DNA from 3 places in the Streptomyces cyaneofuscatus genome. Region 2 is predicted to be linked to each of the others. Evidence: riboswitches for the same ligand, from Rfam matches in the RefSeq annotation. Region 2 holds a riboswitch; each other region holds the start of a gene.
What was found. Region 2 has a riboswitch for cobalamin ahead of R2B67_RS23240 (ABC transporter substrate-binding protein). Riboswitches for the same ligand answer to the same signal wherever they lie in the genome.

Region 1: another riboswitch for cobalamin. It lies ahead of R2B67_RS29245 (cobalamin biosynthesis protein); the one in region 2 lies ahead of R2B67_RS23240 (ABC transporter substrate-binding protein).
Region 3: another riboswitch for cobalamin. It lies ahead of R2B67_RS34230 (ABC transporter substrate-binding protein); the one in region 2 lies ahead of R2B67_RS23240 (ABC transporter substrate-binding protein).

The regions. Positions count from the first base shown of each region.
Region 1 is NZ_CP137002.1:6,633,818-6,641,460, forward strand. Features, by position in the region: gene cobO (cob(I)yrinic acid a,c-diamide adenosyltransferase) at 1-105, opposite strand, end outside; gene R2B67_RS29235 (putative cobaltochelatase) at 105-2,147, opposite strand; gene R2B67_RS29240 (cobyric acid synthase) at 2,144-3,778, opposite strand; gene R2B67_RS29245 (cobalamin biosynthesis protein) at 3,775-4,770, opposite strand; cobalamin riboswitch at 4,916-5,098, opposite strand; gene R2B67_RS29250 (hypothetical protein) at 5,216-5,452, opposite strand; gene R2B67_RS29255 (inorganic phosphate transporter) at 5,465-6,733, opposite strand; gene R2B67_RS29260 (class II aldolase/adducin family protein) at 7,011-7,643, shown strand, end outside.
Region 2 is NZ_CP137002.1:5,266,721-5,274,363, forward strand. Features, by position in the region: gene R2B67_RS23205 (hypothetical protein) at 4-360, shown strand; gene R2B67_RS23210 (isochorismatase family protein) at 391-978, opposite strand; gene R2B67_RS23215 (nicotinate phosphoribosyltransferase) at 1,136-2,464, opposite strand; gene clpS (ATP-dependent Clp protease adapter ClpS) at 2,544-2,861, shown strand; gene R2B67_RS23225 (DUF2017 domain-containing protein) at 2,909-3,520, shown strand; gene R2B67_RS23230 (amino acid permease) at 3,842-5,287, shown strand; gene R2B67_RS23235 (M67 family metallopeptidase) at 5,464-5,886, shown strand; cobalamin riboswitch at 5,905-6,083, shown strand; gene R2B67_RS23240 (ABC transporter substrate-binding protein) at 6,123-7,118, shown strand; gene R2B67_RS23245 (FecCD family ABC transporter permease) at 7,115-7,643, shown strand, end outside.
Region 3 is NZ_CP137002.1:7,733,329-7,740,971, forward strand. Features, by position in the region: gene R2B67_RS34215 (acyl-CoA dehydrogenase family protein) at 1-935, shown strand, start outside; gene R2B67_RS34220 (acyl carrier protein) at 1,024-1,305, shown strand; gene R2B67_RS34225 (beta-ketoacyl-[acyl-carrier-protein] synthase family protein) at 1,302-2,525, shown strand; cobalamin riboswitch at 2,630-2,816, shown strand; gene R2B67_RS34230 (ABC transporter substrate-binding protein) at 2,878-3,930, shown strand; gene R2B67_RS34235 (FecCD family ABC transporter permease) at 4,038-5,069, shown strand; gene R2B67_RS34240 (ABC transporter ATP-binding protein) at 5,066-5,851, shown strand; gene R2B67_RS34245 (PRC and DUF2382 domain-containing protein) at 5,993-7,039, opposite strand; gene R2B67_RS34250 (adenosylcobinamide amidohydrolase) at 7,258-7,643, shown strand, end outside.

The DNA.
Region 1 (7,643 bases), 1.4 Mb from region 2:
CTTGCCCTTGCCTATGCCCGTGTGGACGAACAGGAGCGGGCGGTTGCGCCGCTGACGGGTGGTGAGCCCGTCGTCCGGCACCGATGTCGGCTGTCCCTGCGGCATTAAGCGGCCCTCCCGGCTGCGGTGACGTCCTTGACGAGCCCGGCGATCGAGTCGGCCCGCAGCTCGTCGAGCGTGACGGCGGTGCCTCCCAGCTCCCGGGCGAGTTCCCCGGCGAGACCGAGGCGTACGTACCCCGACTCGCAGTCCACGACGACCGATGCCGTCCCCTCGGCCTGGTGCAGCCGCGCCGCCCGCCCCGCGAGCGCCACCGGCTCAGGACCGCCGGTCGCCCGGCCGTCCGTGACGACGACGAGCAGCGGCCGGCGCGAAGGATCGCGCAGCCGCTCCACCCGCAGCACGTCATGGGCCTTGAGCAGCCCGGCGGCGAGCGGGGTGCGGCCCCCGGTCGGCAGCGACTCCAGCCGGGCGGCGGCCGCGTCCACGGACGAGGTCGGCGGCAGCGCCACCTCGGCCTCCTTGCCCCGGAAGGTGACCAGACCGACCTTGTCCCGCCGCTGGTAGGCGTCCAGCAGCAGCGACAGCACGGCCCCCTTGACCGCGCTCATCCGCTTCCGGGCCGCCATCGACCCGGAGGCGTCCACGACGAACAGCACGAGGTTGCCCTCACGCCCCTCCCGGGTCGCCTGCCGCAGATCGTCCCGCCGCACCACGAGCCCGCGCCCGGACCGCCCGCGCGCCCGCTGGTGGGGGGCGGCGGCCTGGACGGTGGCGGAGAGGTGCAGCTTGGTGAGAGCGCCCTGTGGCCGGACCGCTCCTGTGGTCCGACCATGCGCCGTACGGGCCCGGGAGCGCCGCCCCGCAGCGCCTTCCCCCAGCCCCGGAACGCTGAGCATCTTCGTACGGAACGGCTCGGCGGCGGCCACCGGCTGCTGCTCGGCCCCGGCGGAGCGCCCGGGCGCGTCGGGGGCGGAGTCGGGGGCCTGGGACGGCGTGTCGTCGTCTTCCGCAGGGGGTGGCGTACGGTCGCCATCGGCCTGCGGCGGCACGCCACCGCCCCCACCACCGTCGCCGCCGCCATCGGGCCCGGGGTCGGGATCGTCGTCGCCGTCGTTGTTCTCCTGGTTCTCCTGCGGGCCTGCCTCGTCCAAGGTCTGGTCCAGCTTGTCCTCGTCCAGACCCGGCGCGTCGAAGGGGTTCCGGCGCCGCCGGTGGGGGAGCGCCAGCAGGGCGGCCTGCCGTACGTCGTCGGCGGTGACCTCCTCGCGCCCGGCCCAGGCGGCGAGCGCGGTCGCGGTACGGGCCATCACGATGTCGGCCCTCATCCCGTCGACCTCGAACGCGGCGCAGGTCGCGGCGATCTGCCGCAGCACGCCGTCCCCGAGCACGACACGCGGCAGCAGGGCACGCGCGGCGCCGATGCGCTCCCGGAGCGCCGTCTCCTCCTCGGCCCAGCGCGCGGCGAACCCCTCGGGATCGTCGTCGTACGCGAGCCGGCGCCGTACGACCTCCACCCGCTCGTCGGTGTCCCGGGAGGCGGCCACCTCGACGGTCAGCCCGAACCGGTCCAGCAACTGCGGCCGCAGCTCGCCCTCTTCCGGGTTCATCGTCCCGACCAGTAGGAACCGCGCCGCATGCCGTACGGAGACGCCTTCGCGCTCGACGTACGAGGCACCCATGGCGGCCGCGTCCAGCAGCAGGTCCACCAGGTGGTCGTGGAGGAGGTTGACCTCGTCGACGTACAGGATCCCGCGGTGCGCGTCGGCCAGCAGCCCCGGCTCGAACGCCTTCACGCCCTCCGAGAGCGCCCGCTCGATGTCCAGCGCCCCCACGAGCCGGTCCTCGGACGCCCCGACGGGCAGCTCCACGGTCCGCGCCGCCCGCGACACACCGGCCGCCTCCGCGTGCGGCCCGTCAGGACACGCCGGATCGGGGGAGAGGGGATCACAGGAGAACCGGCACCCCGGTACGACGGAGACCTCGGGCATGAGCGCGGCCAGTGCCCGCACGGCGGTGGACTTGGCGGTCCCCTTCTCGCCCCGCACGAGCACACCACCGACGGCCGGACTGACCGCATTCAGCAACAGCCCGAGCCGCAGGTCGTCCTGCCCGACGATCGCGGTGAAGGGATACGGCGTACTCACAAGGCCTCCTTGTTGACATGCTCTTCAGCTTCGACGTGACCGGTCGCTACAAGCCCCTCCGGCGATTGAGGAGCGGGGCCCGGGGCAGCGCCCCGGCTCTCCGCCGCACCCGCACCCGCCCCCAACGGCGGCGCCCCCGGCGGCACGAACGGCAACCCGGGCGGCGCGCCCCCCTCGATCAACCGCCACAACGCATCCGTATCCGCATGCTCCTCCACCAGATCCCCCAGCCGATCCAGCTGCTCCTCCCGCAACACCCCGAAGCTCGTGTCCGGCGCGGGAACGAACTGCCGCCCGGCGGCCCGGGCCACCTCCTCCAGGAACCGCCGCCGGAACCCATCGCTCTCCAGCGACCCGTGCCAGTGCGTCCCCCACACCGCCCCGACCCGGCACCCGTCCAGGAACGGCTCACCGCCCCGCACATCGGCGACCCCGTGATGGATCTCGTACCCCTCCACCGGCTCACCCAGCGCCGAACCCACCGGCCGCGCCAGCGTCTTGGCCCGCTCGAAGCGCACCCGTACCGGCAGCAGCCCCAGCCCGTCCACGACCCCGGCCCGCGACTCCACCTCGTCCTCGATCCGCTCACCCAGCACCTGGAACCCCCCGCAGATCCCCAGCACCGGCCGCCCCTCCGCCGCCCGCCGCACCAGCGCGTCCGCGAGCCCCCGCTCCCGCAGCCAGGCCAGCGCCTTCACCGTGCCGCGCGTCCCGGGCACGACGACCAGGTCCGCGTCGGCCAGCTCATCGGGCCGGTCCACGAACCGCACCACCACACCCGGTTCGGCGGCCAGCGCGTCCACATCCGTGAAGTTGGACATCAACGGCACCGCGCAGACCGCGACCCGCAACACGTCCTCGCCATGGGGCGGCGCCACGACCGACTCCCGCACCGCACCCCGCAGGGACACCCGCAGGCCGTCCTCCTCGTCGATGCCGAGCCCATGGGTGAACGGCAGCACCCCGTAAGTCCGCCGCCCGGTCAGCCCGTACAGCATGTCCAGCCCCGGCTCCAGCAGCGAGACGTCACCCCGGAACTTGTTCACCAGGTAGCCCGCGACCAGCGACTGGTCCTCCGCGCTCAGCAGCGCCGTGGTCCCGAAGAAGGACGCGAAGACCCCGCCCCGGTCGATGTCCCCGACCACCAGCACCGGGAACTTCGCGGCCCGCGCGATCCCCATGTTCACGATGTCGGTGCGCCGCAGATTGATCTCGGCGGGGCTTCCGGCCCCCTCGCAGATCACCGCGTCGTACGTCGACCGCAGCTCCTCCAGACACCCCGTCACCGTCCCGAGCAGCGCCTCCTGACGCCCCCCGTGGTACCCCCGGGCGCTCATCTCGCCCACCGGCTTTCCCATCAGCACGACCTGGCTGGACCGGTCGCTGCCCGGCTTCAGCAGTACCGGGTTCATCAGCGCCGTCGGCTCCACCCGGGCGGCCTGCGCCTGCATGGCCTGGGCGCGCCCGATCTCCGCGCCCTCACGGGTCACGAAGGAGTTGAGGGACATGTTCTGCGCCTTGAAGGGCGCGACCTTCACGCCCCGGCGCACCAGCCAGCGGCAGATGCCCGCCGTGACGACGCTCTTGCCCGCGTCCGATGTGGTCCCCGCGACCAGCAGCCCACCGCTCATGCCCGACCCCGCCTCTGTCCTGTCGACGACCGTCCGGCGACCACACGCCTCGCGACCACGCGCCCCACGACCGTCCGGCCCACCACGCACACCCCGAGGGCCAGCACACTCACCCGGCGCGACAACCGCACCGCGCGCTCGATGTCGGAGCTCCGGACCTCCCGGCCCGACCCGCCGTTCAGCACCGGCCGGTGCTCGACGCGCCCCGCGTACGCCAGCGTCCCGCCGAGCCGTACGCCGAGCGCCCCCGCGAACGCGGCCTCCACCGGCCCCGCGTTCGGGCTGGGGTGACGCCCCGCGTCCGCCTTCCAGGCGCGTACGGCCTCCGAGGGCCGCCCGCCGCCCGCCACGGCCAGCGCGGCCGTCAGCCGTGCCCCGGGCCACCCCGCGAGGTCGTCCAGGCGGGCCGAGGCCCAGCCGTAACGGCGGTAACGGGGTGACTTGTGGCCGACCATCGCATCGAGCGTGTTCACGGCCCGGAAGCCGACGAGCCCCGGCACCCCGCCGATCGCGCCCCACACCAGCGCGCCCACGACGGCGTCCGAGGTGTTCTCCGCGACCGACTCCACGACGGCACGGGCGATCTGCGGCCCGTCCAGGGAGTGCGGATCACGCCCGCACAGATGCGGCAGCCGCTCCCGGGCCACCTCCAGGTCACCGGCGGCCAGCGCGCCCCCGATGGCGCGGGCCTCCCGGCCCAGCGAGGTGCCGCCGACGACCGACCAGGTGGTGGCGGCCGTCAGCGCGACGGCGAGCGCGGGGCGTCCTCGTACGGCACGGGCGGCCAGCGCGGCGGCCCCCACGGCCCCTCCGGCGCACAGCAGGGTGTGCAGCGCGCCCCGGCCCCGGTCGTCCCGCCACAGCAGCGACTCCACCCGCGCGGCAGCCCGGCCGAAACCGGCGACGGGATGGCCCCGGCGCGGGTCGCCGAGAGCCGCGTCGGCGATCAGCCCGGCGACGGCGCCGTACGCGAAGACACGATCGGCACGCACGGGTTCAGCCCGCCGCGGGCAGAGGCGTTCCGGCACGGAGAGGTACCGCGAGCGATACCGGAGGAGATACCGGGAGAGGCACAGGGTGCGGCGCACGGCGGCCGGGCATGGCTTATGTCCTCACTCAGGGTCCGCGCCCTGGTTCGACGTGACCGGCGACAAGAGTCTCCTGGCTCCCCGGATCCGCAGTTCCCCCGGCCTTCCAGCCCTCGGTCAGGAGGGCCGTGACATCCGGTGTGGGGGAGTGCTCCCCGGTGACAGTGGCGGGACCGCGCCGGATTCGCACCGGCTTCCTCTTCTGTCGCCGTAAATGGCTCCGGCAGTCCACCACGCTGCGAGAACGGCCGTCAACTTGCTGTTGACCTGCGGAGCTCCAGTGTGCGCAGACGCACAGCGGGCCGGACACACGGTGGTGTGTCCGGCCCGAAGGAACGTGTCCGCGCGGTCAGGCGACGATCAGATAGATCCCGTACGCGACCGCCGCCACGCACGCCGCGAAGGCGGCGTACGCGCCGGTGCGCGCCAGTGCGGCCGAACCGCCGGTGGCGCCGGTGGCACTGCCGGCCGGGGCCGACAGCTTGGAGAGGGCGACGATGCCCAGGGTGAAGACGCCGACCAGCGCGACGGTGACCACGAGACTGACACCGAAGACGGAGGCGAGTGCTGCCCAGTCGATTTTCATACGGATCTGTCCTTACACCGTGGCCGCGGGGCGGGGCGTGTCGTCGGGCGCCCCGGCCGGGGCCGGGATGGTGGTCGAGAGTTCGGAGACCGCACCGGCGGTGGGCGGCGGCGCGACCGCGGCCATGGCGGTGGTGACGACGCCCTGCGGCTCGTCCGCCGTCGCGTCCTCGGTGTCGTTGACGTTGGTGTGGTCGACCGGCTCGCGGCGCGAGGCCAGCCAGATGGCGAAGGAGCCGCCGACCAGGATGACCGCCGTGACGGCGATGCCCCAGGGGCCCTGCTTGGTGAGGAACTCGGCGCCCGCGCCGACCAGACCCGCGGCCGGGAGCGTCAGGCCCCAGGCGACGAACATCCGGGTGGCGGTGGACCAGCGGACCACGCCGCCCTTGCGGCCGAGGCCCGCGCCCATCACGGCACCCGAGCAGGACTGGGTGGTGGAGAGCGAGAAGCCGAGGTGAGAGGAGGCCAGGATGACGGTCGCCGCGCTGGTCTGGGCGGCGAAGCCCTGCGGCGGCTGGAGGTCGGTGAGGCCCTTGCCCATGGTGCGGATGATGCGCCAGCCGCCGAGGTAGGTGCCGAGCGCGATGGCGATACCGGCGGAGACGATGACCCACATGGGCGGGTTGGAGCCCGGGGCCAGGACACCGCTGGTGACCAGGGCCAGGGTGATGATGCCCATCGTCTTCTGGGCGTCGTTGGTGCCGTGGGCGAGCGAGACGAGACCGGCGGAGGCGATCTGTCCGGCCCGGTAGCCCTTGGCGGTCGACTTCTGCTGGTTCGGGTCGGTGACGTTCCGGTTGATCCGGTACGTCAGCCGGGTGGCCAGCATCGCGGCGATACCGGCGACCAGCGGGGCGGCGATCGCGGGGAGCAGCACCTTGGTGACGACGGTGCCGCCGTTGATCGAGGACCAGCCGGCCGACATCACGGCGGCGCCGATCAGGCCGCCGAACAGGGCGTGGGACGAACTGGAGGGCAGGCCGACCAGCCAGGTCAGCAGATTCCACAGGATGGCGCCGACGAGCGCCGCGAAGATGACCTCTGTTCTGATGCCGTCTTCGTTGACGATCCCGCCGGAGATCGTCTTGGCGACCTCCACCGACAGGAACGCGCCGATCAGGTTGAGAACGGCGGACATGGCCACCGCTGTCTTGGGCTTCATCGCGCCGGTCGAGATGGTGGTCGCCATCGCGTTGGCGGTGTCGTGGAAACCGTTCGTGAAATCGAACACGAGAGCTGTTACGACCACAATCGCAAGCAGCAGCGTGATGTGTTCCATTTACCCAGGCAATCGTTCGACGTCAGTGGCTCGTGGACCGTAGGCAACCTGGGTGAACGGAAGATGAACTGGACGGGGCGCTGTGGTGACCCGAATCGGAGTGCGGTGATTCCGTTTGTGTGCGGGAGGGGCTGCGGAGGGGCGGTGGGGCACCGGCTGGTCTGCCCTTTGCCCCTTGTTGGCGAAGTTTTTGACGGTCACATTCGGCCCCGGAAGAGATCCCGGTCACGTGGGGGATGACGTTCCGGTTTCGCGCCGCCGCGCCTACGCTCGCCCCATGAGCGCACAGCAGCCGGAATCGGTGGCCCTGGCCTGGCAGGACGTGGTCGCGACCGCCCGTCGGAGCGCCGCCGACGGCCTGGTCGTCGGTACCTCCGGCAATGTGTCGGCCCGCGTCGGAGACCTGGTCCTGGTGACCCCCAGCGGGGTGCCCTACGACCGGCTCGGACCCGGGGACGCCGTCGGCGTCGGCCTGGACGGCCGCCAGGTCCTCGGGGAGCTGAAGCCGACCAGCGAACTCCCCATCCACCTCGCGGTCTACGCGGAGACCGACGCCGCCGCCGTGGTCCACACCCACGCCGTGCACGCCACCGCCGTCTCCACCCTCGTCACCGAGGTGCCGCTCGTCCACTACGCGGCCGCCATCCTCGGCGGGCCCGTCCGCACCGCCGCCTACGCCCGCTACGGCACCCCGGAGCTGGCCGACGCCATGCTCACCGCCCTCCGGGGCCGCACCGGCTGCCTGCTGGCCAACCACGGCACCGTCACCTACGGCTCCACCCTCGACCAGGCCTACGAGCGCACCGCCCAGCTGGAGTGGCTCTGCCGCCTCTGGCTCACCGCGAGCGCGCTGCCCGGCCGCACCCCGTCCCTGCTCAGCGAGGCCCAGCTGGCCGAGGTGACCGAGGCG
Region 2 (7,643 bases):
AGCATGGCAGGCGGAGGTTTCTGCAGGTTGCCGAACGGCACGGTGGTGGTGGCGCTCACCCTCACCAGACCGTGCGGCGGTACGGGTACGGGGACGGGCCCGGACGCCCCGGTACGGGTGCTGGTCCACGCGGCGAACCGGGCGCGCGCCCTGACCAGGCTGCGCAACCTGGGGCTGCGGGCGGTGTACCTGCGCGGCAACGACCGGCCGCCCACACCGGACGAGATCACGGCGGTGCTGCACCACCCGGACGGCCTGCTGTGGCGGGCGGCGCCCCAGGCGGGCCAGGAGCTGTGGCACCCGATCAGGGCCCTGCTGGGCCCGGCGGGCCACGCCGGCCCCGCCCGCCCGGCGGCGTAGGGGCCGTGTGGAGCTGGCCGTATGGAGCTCCTAGGCCACGACGGGCTTCCCGGAGAGCTTCACGCCCGCTGTCCGGAGCTCGTCCAGGGCCTTCTCAGTGGTGGCGGAGGAGACCCCGGCGGTCAGGTCGAGCAGGACATGGGTGACGAAGCCCTCACGGGCCGCGTCCAGGGCGGTGGCCCGTACGCAGTGGTCGGTGGCGATGCCCACCACGTCGACCTCGGTGACGGACCGCTCGCGCAGCCACTCGGCGAGACCGGTCCCGTTCTCGTCGGCGCCCTCGAAACCGCTGTACGCGGCCGAGTAGGCGCCCTTGTCGAAGACGGTGTCGATGGCCCCGGAGGCGACGGCGGGCGCGAAGTTCGGGTGGAACCCGACGCCCTCGGTCCCGGCGACGCAGTGCACCGGCCAGGAGTCCACGAAGTCCGGCGTCTCGGAGAAGTGGTCCCCGGGGTCCACGTGGTGGTCCCGGGTGGCCACGACGTGCCGGTAGCCGGGCTGGGCCTCACCGATGAGATCGGTGATGGCGGCGGCGACATCGGCACCACCCGCCACCGCGAGGCTGCCGCCCTCGCAGAAGTCGTTCTGAACGTCCACGACGATCAATGCGCGGTGCATGGCGGGTGTCCTTAGGTGGGGAGGAGGGGGAGCGGAGATATTTCAACGTTCACGGGGATGCCAACGAGCGTAGAGACTAGGCCCTGACAATCAACCCCTACCCAGTTCAGCCCGTCCGGCGCTTGAGGACGAAGCGGCCAGCCGGACGCCCCCGGCCTCACACGTACTCCGTCCCGATCACCGGCTCGCCCCGCGACAACTGCATCGCCGACATCGGCAGCCCCGCCCGGGCGGAAACATGCCGCTCCCGAGCCGCCTCCAACGGCTCCCGAGCCACCACCACCCCACCCCGCACCAGCTCCACCAGCAGCTCCCGCCCCACGAGCCCCTCCGGCACCGCCCCGGTCCCGATCACCTCGGCCTCGGCCACGCCACCCTCGTCGACCCGGCGCGCCGCCCACTTGCGACCGCCCTTGGACGACTTCGCCCCGAGCGACTTCTTCGCCACCGGCACCAGCGGAGCATCCGGCTCCGCCGACCCGGCCCGCGCCACCAGCTTGTAGACCATCGAGCACGTCGGGTGCCCGCTCCCGGTCACGAGCTGCGTGCCCACCCCGTACGCGTCCACCGGCGCCGCCGCCAGCGAGGCGATCGCGTACTCGTCCAGGTCCGAGGTCACCACGATCTTCGTGCCCGTCGCCCCCAGCTCGTCCAGCTGCTGCCGCACCCGGTGCGCGACCAGCAGCAGGTCGCCCGAGTCGATCCGTACGGCCCCGAGCTCCGGCCCCGCGATCTCCACCGCCGCCCGCACGGCCTCGGTCACGTCGTACGTGTCGACCAGCAGCGTCGTCCCACGCCCCAGCGAGTCCACCTGCGCCCGGAACGCGTCCCGCTCCGTGTCGTGCAGCAGGGTGAAGGCGTGCGCGCTGGTGCCGACCGTCGGGATCCCGTAGCGGAATCCGGCCGCCAGATCGGAGGTCGCGTCGAACCCGCCGACGTACGCCGCTCGCGCCGAGGCCACCGCCGACAGCTCGTGCGTCCGCCGCGCCCCCATCTCGATCAGCCGGCGCCCCCCGGCCGCGGCCGACATCCGCGAGGCGGCGGCCGCGATGGCCGAGTCGTGGTTGAGGATGGAGAGGATCACCGTCTCCAGCAGCACGCACTCGGCGAAGGACCCCTCGACCCGCAGGATGGGCGATCCCGGGAAGTACACCTCGCCCTCCGGGTAGCCCCAGATGTCGCCGCTGAAGCGGTAGCCCGCCAGCCATTCCAGGGTCGGCTCGTCCACGATGTTCTGCTGGCGCAGGAAGCCGATCATCTCGTCGTCGAAGTGGAAGTTCTCCACCGCGTCCAGCACCCGCCCGGTGCCCGCGACGACCCCGTACCGCCGCCCCTCGGGCAGCCGGCGGGTGAACGCCTCGAAGACGGAGTGCCGGCCGGCGGTGCCCGCCTTGAGGGCCGCCTGCACCATGGTCAGCTCGTACTGGTCGGTGAAGAGCGCGGTCGACGGAACGCCGACCCGTCGCCCGAGGTCCGCTGAGTTCATGGCAGGGATGCTACCCCCTATTCGTCAAAGTGACGAGATGTGGGGTCCGTTTGTGCGCCCGGGCCGCCCGGGTGGCAGCATGGGACAGGTGAGCGTTGCTACCCCGCTAGAGATCGAACGTCCCGATTCGGCCGAGGAGACCTTCGCGGTCCCCGAGCCGGACGTCCCGTGGGTGACGCTCGTCCACAACGACCCGGTCAATCTCATGAGCTATGTGACCTATGTCTTCCAGGCCTACTTCGGCTACTCCAAGGACAAGGCCCACAAGCTCATGCTCGACGTGCACCAGAAGGGCCGCGCCGTCGTCTCCAGCGGGAGCCGCGAGGAGATGGAGCGCGACGTCCAGGCCATGCACGGCTACGGGCTGTGGGCCACCCTCACCCAGGACCGCAACTAGAACCCCTTCAGCGCCCCTGCCCCGTTCGACCCACCATCGGAGAATCCATGGCCGGCCATTTCGAGGCCACCCCGGGCGGCGGCGCGGCCGTCGCGCTCGACGAGGTCGAGATCTCGATCCTGCGCTCCCTCGCCGTGCAGCTGCTCGAACTGATCGGCCCGGGCGAGACGCCCGCCGACGGCGAGGATCCGCTCGCCGCGCTCTTCGCCGAGGGCCCCAGCAAGCCGCCGTCGGACCCGGCCCTGGCCCGGCTCTTCCCCGACGCGTACGGGGGTCCCGACGGGGCCGCCCCCGAGGAGAAGTCCGAGGAGGAGCTGCGGGCGCTGTCCGCCGAGTTCCGCCGCTTCACCGAGAACGATCTGCGCTCCCGCAAGCGCGAGGACGCCCTCGCCGTCGTCCGGACGCTGGACGCGCTCTCGCCCGACGGCAGCGGCGCGGCCGTGCTCACCCTCACCGCCGACGAGTGCCGCTCCTGGCTCGGCTCGCTCAACGACCTGCGCCTCACCATCGGCACCCGGCTGGACGTCTCCGACGAGGACGAGGGCGAGGAGGGTTCGCTCTACCGGCTCCCCGACAGCGACCCGCGCAAGCCGATGGTGATGGCTTATCTCTGGCTAGGGGCGCTCCAGGAAACGCTCGTCGAAACCCTGATGCCGTAATCCTCCGGCCCGACCGGTGAGCCGTCCGTGTTCGCTCAACGGACGCTCAGATCCGGGTAATGATCCCGCCAAGACATAAGCGCCATTCGTGGTGGATGGCGCCCCTTGTCCGCTTTTATCTGTGGGGTGCGCCACAGAATGTCCCATGGTGTCCTGTGACGGCCGTGATAAATCTTCACGACGCCCGGGGACGCCACCCCTGTTCCCGGGGCCGCCACCAGCCGGCCGAACGCCGGTGGCACTCCATCCATATCCGGGGGGATCAGGACCTGATCCGCAGCCTTGAGGGCGCGGATCGGCGTGGAGAAAGGCGCACCACACATGACATCGGCACAGGTCGACGAGGGACAGGCCGACAAGGGAAGGCCCGGCGCGGAAGCCGACGGGACCGAGACCGGCGGCGAGGGGTACCAGCGAGGTCTGGGCGCCCGCCAGATCCAGATGATCGCCATCGGCGGAGCCATCGGCACCGGGCTCTTCCTCGGCGCGGGCAAAGCGATCGACCGGGCCGGACCCAGCCTCATCCTGGCTTATGTCCTCGCGGGCCTGGTGATCTTCTTCATCATGCGGGCCCTGGGCGAACTGCTCATGTACCGCCCGGTCTCCGGCTCCTTCTCGGAGTACGCCCGCGAATTCATCGGGCCCTTCTTCGGATTCGTGACCGGCTGGACGTACTGGCTGTTCTGGGTGGTCACCGGAATCACCGAAGTCACCGCCGCAGCCACCTATATGACGTACTGGTGGGACATTCCGCAGTGGCTGTCCGCACTGGTCTTCACCGTCATTCTGTACGGCGCCAACCTGATCTCCGTGAAGCTCTTCGGTGAGCTGGAGTTCTGGTTCTCCATGGTCAAGGTCACCGCGATCGTCGGCATGATCCTCATCTGCGCCGGCGTGCTGACCCTCGGCTTCTCCGACGCGGGCGACACCGCGACCGTCTCCAACCTCTGGAACGACGGCGGGTTCTTCCCCAACGGCATCGGCGGCATGCTGATGACACTCCAGATCGTCATGTTCGCCTTCCTCGCCGTCGAGCTGGTCGGCGTCACCGCCGGGGAGTCCAAGGACCCCAAGACCGTGCTGCCCAAGGCCATCAACACCGTGCCGTGGCGCATCGCCGTCTTCTACGTCGGCGCGCTGATCATGATCCTGTCGGTCGTCCCGTGGTCCACGTTCAAGCCGGGCGTCTCGCCGTTCGTGAAGGCCTTCGAGGAGATGGGGCTCGGCATCGGCGCCGCCATCGTCAACTTCGTCGTCCTGACCGCGGCGCTCTCCTCCTGCAACTCCGGCATGTACTCCACCGGCCGTATGCTCCGCGACCTGGCCATGAACGGACAGGGCCCGCGCGCCTTCACCAAGCTGACGAAGAACGGCCTGCCGCTCGTCGGCACCACCTTCTCCGCCGCCCTGATGCTCGTCGGCGTCTGGATCAACTACCAGTGGCCGGGCGAGGCGTTCAACTACGTCGTCTCCTTCGCGACCATCTCCGGCATGTGGGCCTGGATCATGATCCTGTTCAGCCAGATCCGCTACCGCCGCCTGGCCGACCGGGGCGTGCTCCCGCACTCCTCGTTCAAGGCGCCGGGCGCCCCGTACACCAGCTGGTTCGCGCTCGCCTTCATCGGCATGGTCATCGTGATGATGGCGGTCGACAAGGACGCCAGGATCTCGCTCTACTGCGCCCCGGTCTGGGCGCTCCTCCTGGGCGTCTCCTACCTGGTGCTCAAGTCGCGCAACCCGGAGAACACGGCCTTCGCCAAGCGCTGACCCCGTCCTGGCCAAGCACCGACCCCGAGGGCGGACCCGGCGACCCCGGGCCCACGACCGGCCCTCCTCCCGGACGCCCGGCCGCTCACCCTCCCCCCACGGCCCCGGCGTCCACCATGCGGGCCCTCCCGTACCACCCACCGGTACGCGAGGGCCCGCATGCCTATCCTGGCGCCATGCTGACCATCACCCAGGCGCTCCACGACCAGATCGTCGCCCACTCCCGCGCCGACCACCCCGACGAGGCGTGCGGCGTGGTGGCGGGCCCGGCCGGAACGGGGCGCCCCGAGCGCTTCATCCCGATGCTCAACGCCGCCCGCTCGCCCACGTTCTACGAGTTCGACTCCGGCGACCTCCTCAAGCTCTACCGCGAGATGGACGACCGCGACGAGGAGCCCGTGGTCATCTACCACTCCCACACGGCGACCGAGGCCTACCCCTCCCGCACCGACGTGACGTACGCGAACGAGCCCGGCGCCCACTACGTCCTGGTCTCCACCGCCGACACCGACGGCGCCGGCCCCTTCCAGTTCCGCTCGTACCGCATCGTGGACGGCGAGATCACCGAGGAAGACGTGCAGGTCGTCGAGGCGTACTGAGCACCCGGGTACGTCGCGGAGCCCGTGGTCGGGTCTGGCACACTGCACCCCAGACCCGACCACAGGGCAGCAGGAACCAGGAAGCCGGTGCGAATCCGGCACGGTCCCGCCACTGTGACCGGGCAGCCCTCCCGTACGTACCGACGTACCGGACGGCGGCCCGGAAGCCAGGAACTGGCCCGCTGCCTTCTCCGCATCGACCAGGGGACGCGGAAATCCCCCGGAGAGGCCCCGCCATGTCCCGGCGCACCCCCGCGCTCATAGCCGCCGCCGTGCTGCTCCCGCTCGCCCTCACCGCCTGCTCCAACCCCGAGGGCGACGAGCCCGCCGGGAACAAGGCCGCGGCGAAGAGCGACGGCTTCCCGTACACCGTCACCAACTGCGGTGTCACCACCACCTACAAGGCCCCGCCGAAGCGCGTGGTCACCATGAACCAGCACGTCACCGAGATCATGCTGGAGCTCGGCCTCACCAAGTCCCTGGTCGGCACCGCCTACCTCGACGACAAGGTCCTGCCGAAGTACGCGAAGGACTACGCGTCCGTCCCGGTCATCGCCAAGGAGTACCCCTCCTACGAGCAGGTCCTCGCCAGCAACCCCGACTTCGTCTACGGCGGCTACAGCAGCGCCTTCACCGCCGGCGACGGCCGCGGCCGCGAGGCGTTCGAGAAGGCCGGCATCGAGACCCGGCTCAACACCGAGAGCTGCGCCAAGGCCGACACCCCGATGGAGACCCTCTACGAGGAGATCCGCGAGGTCGGCCGCACCTTCGGCGTCACCGACCGCGCCGAGGCCTGGATCAAGCAGGCCAAGGCCGACAACGCGGCCACCGCCGAGAAGCTCAAGGACCTCAAGGCCCTCCCCGTCTTCGTCTACGACAGCGGCGACAAGACCGCGTTCACCGCGGGCGGCAAGGGCATCGGCAACGAGCTGATCACGCGCGCCGGCGGCACCAACATCTTCGCCGACCTCGACAAGTCCTTCGGGGACGCCTCCTGGGAGAACGTCGTCGCCCGCAAGCCCGAGGCGATCGTGATCTACGACTACGGCGCGACCACCGTCGCCCAGAAGAAGAAGCGCCTCCTGGACGACCCGGCCCTCGCCGACGTCCCCGCCATCAAGAACAAGCGCTTCGCGGTCATGCCGCTCTCCGACGCGGTCCTCGGTGTCCGTGTCCCCGCCGCCGTCGAGAAGCTCGCGGCCCAGCTCCACCCGGCGGCCACCACCTCGTGACCTGCCGCACCCCCGCACCGCGGCGGCTGCTGCGCTACACCCTGGTCGTCGGCGTCCTCGCCGCCCTCCTCGCAGCCGCCGTGGTCGCCGCCCTCGCCCTCGGCTCCGTCCGCATCCCGCCCGGCCAGGTCATCGACATCCTGACCGGCCGGGCGGACGCGAGCCCGTTCCGCACGATCGTCCTGGACGTCCGGCTGCCCCGGGTCCTGCTCGGCATCGTCGTCGGCGCCGGACTCGCCGTCATCGGCACCGTCCTCCAGGCCCTCGTACGGAACCAGCTCGCCGACCCGTTCCTCCTCGGCGTCTCCTCCGGCGCCTCCACCGGCGCGGTCCTGGTCATCGTCCTCGGCATCGGCGCCACCCTCGCCACCACCGTCACGATCCCGGCCGCCGCGTTCGCCGGAGCGCTGCTCTCGCTGCTCCTCGTCTACACCCTGGCGCGCGGCGGGGGAGGCCTCACCACCAACCGGCTGGTCCTCGCCGGGGTCGCCGTCTCCTACATCCTCTCCGCCCTGACCAGCCTGA
Region 3 (7,643 bases), 2.5 Mb from region 2:
TCACCTGGCAGGCGCGCGGCGTCATCGTCGAGTGCCGGGAGCGGTGCGGCGCGCAAGGGCTGCTGGAGAACAACGGCATGACCGAGCTGTTCACCGGCATCGAGGGCGCCATCACCGCCGAGGGCGACAACCTCGCCGTCCACGCCAAGGCCGCCGCCGAGATGCTGTTCAGCGTCACGGTCCGGGACGAGGAGGAGGCGGAGGGCCCCGGCGACCTGGACGACCCCCGCTTCCTGGGCCGGCTGCTCGCGGCCGTGGAGGACATCTGGTTCGACCGCGCCCGGGAGCGGATCAGCGCCGCCCCGCCCGGCGACCCGCTCGGCCGGTGGAACGCGGCCTCGGGTCCGGCGCTGCGCGGGGTGGAGGCGTACGGCTACCGCCAGGCGAGCGAGGCGTACGAGCAGGCTGCCGCAGCCCTGCCCGCAGGTGCGGCCCGCGAGCGGCTGACCGAGCTGCACCGGCTCTTCGCCCTCCGTTGGATCGCCCGCAACAGCGGTGACCTGCTGGCAGCCGGACGGCTGACTGCCGAACAGGTGTCCTCGCTGCCCGACGCGGTGGAGCGGCTCATCGCGACCGTGGCCCTCCACGCCCCCGACCTGGTCAAGTCGTTCGCGCTGCCGGAGCGCCTGATGTCGGACTGGCCGATCGCCGGACCCGGCTACGCGGACGCGTACGACGATCCGGACGGCTCCTGGCACCAGCGCCGCAGGCCGGGGGGAGCGGTGGGGCGCAAGGCGGGCGCGACCGGGCTCCGCACGGCGGATTTCCGGCGGCCCGCCTGCGGCAGCAAGCGGCGGCGCCCGCTGCGCGAGAAGGTGGCGGCGCTCGGCACCCGCGGGGTGCTGCTGGCGTACTGGGGAACCACGTCGATGCTCTCCCGGTGGTTCGAGAAGCCGCAGGTGAGCGCAGACGAATCGGTTCGCCCCAGGGCGTAACCGGAGGGGCATACTCCAGTTATTTCGGCGGTGGGCCTGTGCGTATCACCACCCGCCGTCCATGAGGCCGCCGATGAGAGGAAACACCGTGAAGAGCCAGAGCATCCACCCGAAGATCACCGAGGTGCTGACCGAGACGTTCAAGGTGCCCGCAGCCGAAATCCTGCCGGAGTCCACGATGGACAGCCTGGAGATGGACTCCCTGGCGGTCGCCGAGTTCGCCGTCATCATCAAGGAGACCCTGGGGGTCGCCGCCGACTCCGAGAAGCTCTACAAGGACGCCACGCTCGCCGACATCTCCGCGTTCATCGACGCGGCCGTCGGCGGCGAGGCGGCAGGCAGTGCGGTGCCGGTGAGCAACACCCGATGAACCGACCCGCCATCGCCGTCACCGGCCTGGGGATGATCACCCCGGCCGGCCACACCACCGACACCACCTGGGACGGGGTCTGCCGCGGGGAGTCCTTCGCGCGCACCGTCCCCGAACTGCACGGCTGCGCCGTCGACTTCGCCTGTACGGTCTCCGGCATCGACCTGGACGACGCGGTCGGCGGCCGGACCGCCTTCCGTATGGGCCGGTACGTGAAGTTCGCCGTCCTCGCCGCACGGGAGGCGGTGACCGACGCCGGGCTCGACCCCGCCCACTGGGACGGCGCCCGCGTCGCCGTCGTCGTCGGCACCAGCAGCGGCGGATCCGCCGGACTCACCGAACAGGCCGTCGCCCTGGAGCGGCGCGGCCCCGAGGCCACCTCGCCCTCGGGCATCCTGCTCACCATCCCGAGCATGCCCGCGGCCGAGATCGCCATCCAGATGAAGGCCACGGGCCCCAGCCTCGCCCCCTGCACGGCCTGTTCCTCCGGGGTGACCGCCCTCTCGGCGGCCCGCGACATGCTGGCGCTCGGGCAGTGCGACATCGCGATCGCCGGAGCCACCGAGTCGATCGTCTTCCCGGTCGCCATGACCGGCTTCGCCCGCTCCGGCGCGGCGGCCCTGCGGGACGGGGACCCCGCCCGCCTCTGCCGCCCCTTCGCCGCCGACCGGGCCGGGCTCGTCATGGGCGAAGGCGCCGCGATCATGGTACTGGAGCGGGCGGCGGACGCCCGGGCCAGGGGAGCCGCCCCCCGGGCGCTGCTGGCCGGTACGGGCGCCACGACCGACGCCCACCACCCGACCTCCCCGCACCCCTCCGGGGCGGTCGCCGAGGCCGCCGTCGACGCGGCGCTGGCCGACGCGGGGTGGCGGGCCGAGGAGGTCGGCCATGTCAACGCGCACGGGACCTCGACCCCCCTGAACGACGCGACCGAAGCCGCCCTCATCGGCCGGGCCTACCCGCACCGTCCGCCCGTCACCGCCCCCAAGGGCGTCCTGGGCCACTGCATGGGGGCGGCCGGAGCCATCGAGGCGGGGCTGACCGTCCTGACGCTCCAGCACGGCATCGTCCCGCCGATCGCCAACCTGGACGCCCCCGACCCCGGGTTCGCCATCGACTGCGTCACCAAGGCCCCGCGCGAGGTGCCCGTACGACGGGCCGTCAGCCACTCCTTCGGGTTCGGCGGACAGAACGCGGTGATCGCGCTCCAGGCTCCGTAAGCCGCCTCGCCAGCTGCCGGGCCGGTGCGGCGGGACGATCCCGCGCCGCACCGGCCCACCGGGGGAGCGGTCCGCGCACCGGCTCTGAGCTGCGCGAAGACCCGTGATAGCTTGCCGGGGCCAGTCGAACCCCAGCGACGGGGTCAGGGAATCCGGTGCGAGACCGGAACTGACGCGCAGCGGTGAGGGGGACGGGCGGGGCCACGGCCACTGGAGCGCACACGTGCTCCGGGAAGGCGTCCCGCCCGGACGAACCCGAGTCCGAAGACCTGCTGGCACCCGCGCCCCGCACCGGGGCACGGGAACCGTACGACGGGCTCCGCGGCTGGGCCCAGAGACACCGAGGTCCTCCGTGCTGTCCAAGGCCACCCCTGCCCCGATACGCACCGCCGCCCTGTTCGCGGCGGGCGTCGTCCTGCTCACCGCCTGCGGCGGCGGGACCACCGACTCCTCCGCCGACGGCGGCGGCGACAAGGCCGACGGCTTCCCGCTCACGCTGAAGAACTGCGGGCGCACCGTCACCGTGAAGGCGCCGCCCCAGCGGGCCGTCTCGGTCGACCAGGGATCGACGGAGATCCTCCTCTCGCTCGGCCTCGCCGACCGGCTCGCGGGCACCGCGACCTGGAGCGACCCGGTGATGAAGGGCCTGGAGAAGGCCAACAAGGGCGTCGAGCGCATATCGGAGAACCGGCCCTCGTCGGAGAAGGTCCTCGACAAGGAGCCCGACTTCCTCTCCGCCTCCTTCGCCTCCACCCTCGCCAAGGGCGGCGTCGCACCCCGCGAACAGTTCGAGAAGCTGGGCGTCCCCACCTACATCTCGCCCGCCGACTGCATCGGCAAGGACAACAGCGGCGGCGGCGACGGAGCCCGTACCGCACCCCTCACCATGGACAGCGTCTACACCGAAGTCCGGGAGCTCTCCCAGGTGTTCGGCGTCCCCGAGCGCGGCGACGCCCTGGTGAAGAAGCTCCAGGCGCGGGTGGCGAAGGCCACCGACGGCATCGACGGATCCAAGGCATCCCTCCTCTACTGGTTCTCCGACTCCAAGGCCCCCTACCTCGCGGGCTGCTGCGGCGCCCCCGGCGTCATCACCCGGGAGCTCGGCGCGAAGAACGTCTTCGACGACACCCACGACGAATGGCCCCAGATCAGCTGGGAGACCGTCGCCGACCGCAACCCCGACGTCCTGGTCATCGGCGACCTGAGCCGCACCATGCAGACCGCCGAGAGCGCCGAGAAGAAGATCGAGTTCCTGGAGTCCAACCCGGTCACCAGGACCATGGACGCCGTCAAGAACCGGCGGTACGTGCTGCTCAGCGGCCAGGCGATGAACCCGACCATCCGGACGGTCGAGGGGCTGGAGCGCGTCGCCGCGGGGCTGCGCGACTTCGGGCTCGCGGGGTGAGCAGCGGTGACCCGGCACTGAAGGAGGCCACGGACCCGAAGGAGGCCACGGACCCGAAGGAGGCCGCGGACTCGGACAAGACCGCGGACCGGAAGGCGTCGGCCGCGGTGGGCCCGGTCTGGAGCGGCGGCCCGCTCGCGGTGCTCCTCTGGACCGGCGGACTCCTGCTCCTGCTGCTCTCCATCGCCGTCGCCGTCACGATCGGGCCCGCCCGGATCTCGGTCCCCGACGTCTGGTCCGCCGTCGCCTCCCACCTCGGCTTCGGCGCCTCGGAGCTGAGCCCGATCCGCGACGGCATCATCTGGAACCTGCGCATGCCCCGCACCCTGCTCGCCGCCGTGTGCGGTGCCGGGCTCGCGGTGTGCGGCACGGTGATGCAGTCGCTGCTACGCAACCCGCTCGCCGACCCCTTCGTGCTCGGCGTCTCCTCCGGGGCCTCCACCGGGGCGGTCGTGGTGGTCGTCCTCGGCGTCGGCGGGGGAGCGGTGTCGCTGTCGGCCGGGGCCTTCGTCGGGGCCATCTGCTCGTTCGCCCTGGTCCTGCTGCTCAGCCACACCCTCGGCTCCACCACCGACCGGGTGGTGCTCTCCGGGGTCGCCGCGATGCAGCTCTTCTCCGCCCTGACCTCGTTCGTCGTGATGACCTCGGCCGACGCCGAGCAGACCCGAGGGGTGCTGTTCTGGCTGCTCGGCTCGCTCAGCGGCGTCGGCTGGAGCGAGGTCGCCCTGTGCACCGCCGTTCTCGCCGTATGCCTGGTCGTCTGCCTGGCCCACGCTCGTACGCTCGACGCCTTCGCCTTCGGGCAGGACGCTGCCGCCGCGCTCGGCGTGAACGTCGCCCGCACCCGGATCGTGCTGCTGTGCACCACCGCCCTGCTGACTGCCGCCCTCGTCAGCTCGGCCGGGGCGATCGGCTTCGTCGGCCTGGTCCTGCCGCACGCCGCTCGCGCGCTCACCGGCTCCGGGCACCGGCGCCTCCTGCCGGTCACCGCGCTCGCCGGGGCGATCTTCCTCGTCTGGGTCGACACGCTCGCCCGCACGGTGCTGGACCCGCAGGAGGTGCCGGTCGGTGTGGTCACCGCACTGATCGGCGTGCCCGCGTTCGTCGCCGTCCTGTACCGCACCCGGAGCACGCCATGAGCCTCACCGAGAACGGCGGCCTGCGCGCCGAGCGGGTCGGCCGGGAGGCCGGGGACCGCCTCATCCTCGACGGGGTCGACATCACCCCGCCGCCCGGCGCCACCGTCGGGCTGCTCGGCCCCAACGGCTCCGGCAAGTCCACCCTGCTGCGGATCCTCGCGGGCCTCCTCGCCCCGGACACCGGCACCGTCACCCTGGACGGCGACCCCCTCGCCGACCTCGGCCGCCGTACCGTGGCCCGCCGGATCGCCGTCGTCGACCAGCACGCCGTCACCCAGGTCGACCTCAGCGTCCTGGACGTCGTCCGCCTCGGCCGCATCCCGCACCGCCGCGCCTGGTCCGCCCCGGACCGTGGCGACGAGGAAGCCGTCACCGACGCCCTGCGGCGCACCGGCCTCACCGACCGGGCCGCACAGTCCTGGCACACCCTCTCCGGCGGCGAACGCCAGCGCGTCCAGATCGCCCGGGCCCTCGCCCAGCAGCCCCGCGAACTCCTCCTGGACGAGCCGACCAACCACCTGGACATCCAGCACCAGCTGGACCTGCTCGCCCTGGTCGCCGCACTGCCCCTCACCAGCGTCATCGCCCTGCACGACCTCAACCTCGCGGCGATGTTCTGCGACCGGATCACCGTGATGAAGGCTGGCCGGGTGATCGCGGGCGGCACCCCGGCCGAGGTCATCACCGAGGAGCTCATCGAGGACGTCTACGGGGTCCGGGCGGTGGTCACCCCGGACGGGCCGGAGGGACGTCCTTCGGTACGGTTCCTGCCGCGCCGCTGACCGTCGGCGCCCCGGTCCCGTATCGGACACCCTCCGGGCGGTCGCGTATCGGACAGCCCTCCGGGCGGACCCGTTGGCACGGGCCCGCCCGGAGGCCGAGGACATGGGAGCGGCCTTCCGGCCGCCGGAGGGGATGCGCCGTCAGCGGCGGCGCCCCTGGCCGAACTCGCCACCGGTGTCCTTGCCGGTGTCCATGTCCTTGCCGTCGCCGTAGTCGATCTTCTCCTTGCGGACCTCGGCGGAGACTTCCTTCTGCTCGGTGACCCGTTCGGTCTCCAGGCGGACCCGCTCCACCGGGACGGCCTCCTTGCGGACCGTGGCGCGCTCCGCGTGCAGCGTGACCTCCACGTCCTGCTCGCCGAAGTCCGTCGTCCCGGTCACCTTCTCACCGGGCCGCAGCGGCTCGCGGACCACCCGCACCTCCTCGTGGGAGACGGGCACGGACCGGGTGACCTCCTCGGTCACCACGTACTTGTGCAGCCTCGCCCGGCCGCTCTCGTACTCCTCCGTACCGACGTGCAGCTGCTCCTCGGAGCGGATCATCTCCTCCGTGCCGCTCATGTCGGCGGCCCGGGTGCCCGCCCCCGCGCCCGCCAGCGGGCGGGACGTGGCGGAGGTGTCGGTGTCGCGGTGCTTGCCGGTGCCGGCCATGCCGGCCGCTCCGGTCGTGCCCGCGGCCCCGGCGCTCGTGGTGGTCCTGCCGGTCGCCTTGGCGTTCGGCGGTGTGCCCGTGCCACGGGCCGCGCCCGCCGCACCGGCGCCCGCAGCACCAGCTCCGGCCGCGCCCATGGCGCCGGTTCCGGCGACGGTCCGGGCGTCGGCACCGGTGCCGGTGCCCTTGCCGGTGTCACCGAGGTTGCCGGACTTCCTGGTCAGGCCGTAGTGCCGGTAGAGCTCCTCCTCCTCGGCGACGGACAGGTGCGCGTCCGCGTCCACGCGAGGCGCTTCCTTGACCGTGTCCTTGGAGTGCGAGACATGCAGGTCGGAGCCCACTCGACGGGCTCCGGCGAGCGGTACGAAGCTCTCCTTCATGCCGAACATGCCGGTCTTGACCGTGACCCAGTCGGGCTTGCCGGTGTCGTCGTCGACGTACACCCGGCCCACGCTGCCGACCTTCTCGCCGTCGTTGTCGTACACGGTCAGACCGTCGAGCTCTCCGGAATCCGTGAAACCGTCAGCGGCTCCCATAACCGAACCCTCCTCGCTGGGCGCGCCCTGTGGGTGGCTCCACCAGATGTGGCACGTCCGGCTTCCATCGCGCCTCACCCGGTTGGACGCTGCAACCGCCCGGCCACCCGGCCGGAGGGGCCCCGGAGGCCCCGGGGTCCCTGCTGGCCCCGCACGACGCCGCTGGGCGGCCCCCGGATCAGTTAGGCCAATCGGGTGAGGGGGTGCGGGGCGCGCATATGATCGGCGGAGCACGGCAGCCCCGGGAGGACGGGCCACCGCCGGTCCCGCCGAGCCACCAGGGGTGCGCCATCCGTTCCGTACGCGTCCACCTGCCCGCCCAGCGCGGCGAACTGCGCGACCGGCACGAGGACGGCCACCACCTCCACCACCTCGTGTGGCGGCTGGGCCCGGGCGTGCGGGTGTGCAGCAGCGCGGTGCTCGGCGGCGGCATCGGCCCCCGGGCCTGGATCCTCAACGCCCAGGTCCCCGGCGGTTACCCGCGCCTCGACCCGGACCGCCACCTCGCCGAGATCGCCGCCTCCGAGGGGCTCACCGGCTCCGGCGCCGGGCTGATGACCGCCGCCGACGTCGCTGCGTACACGACCGGCCACGACGGCGGCGT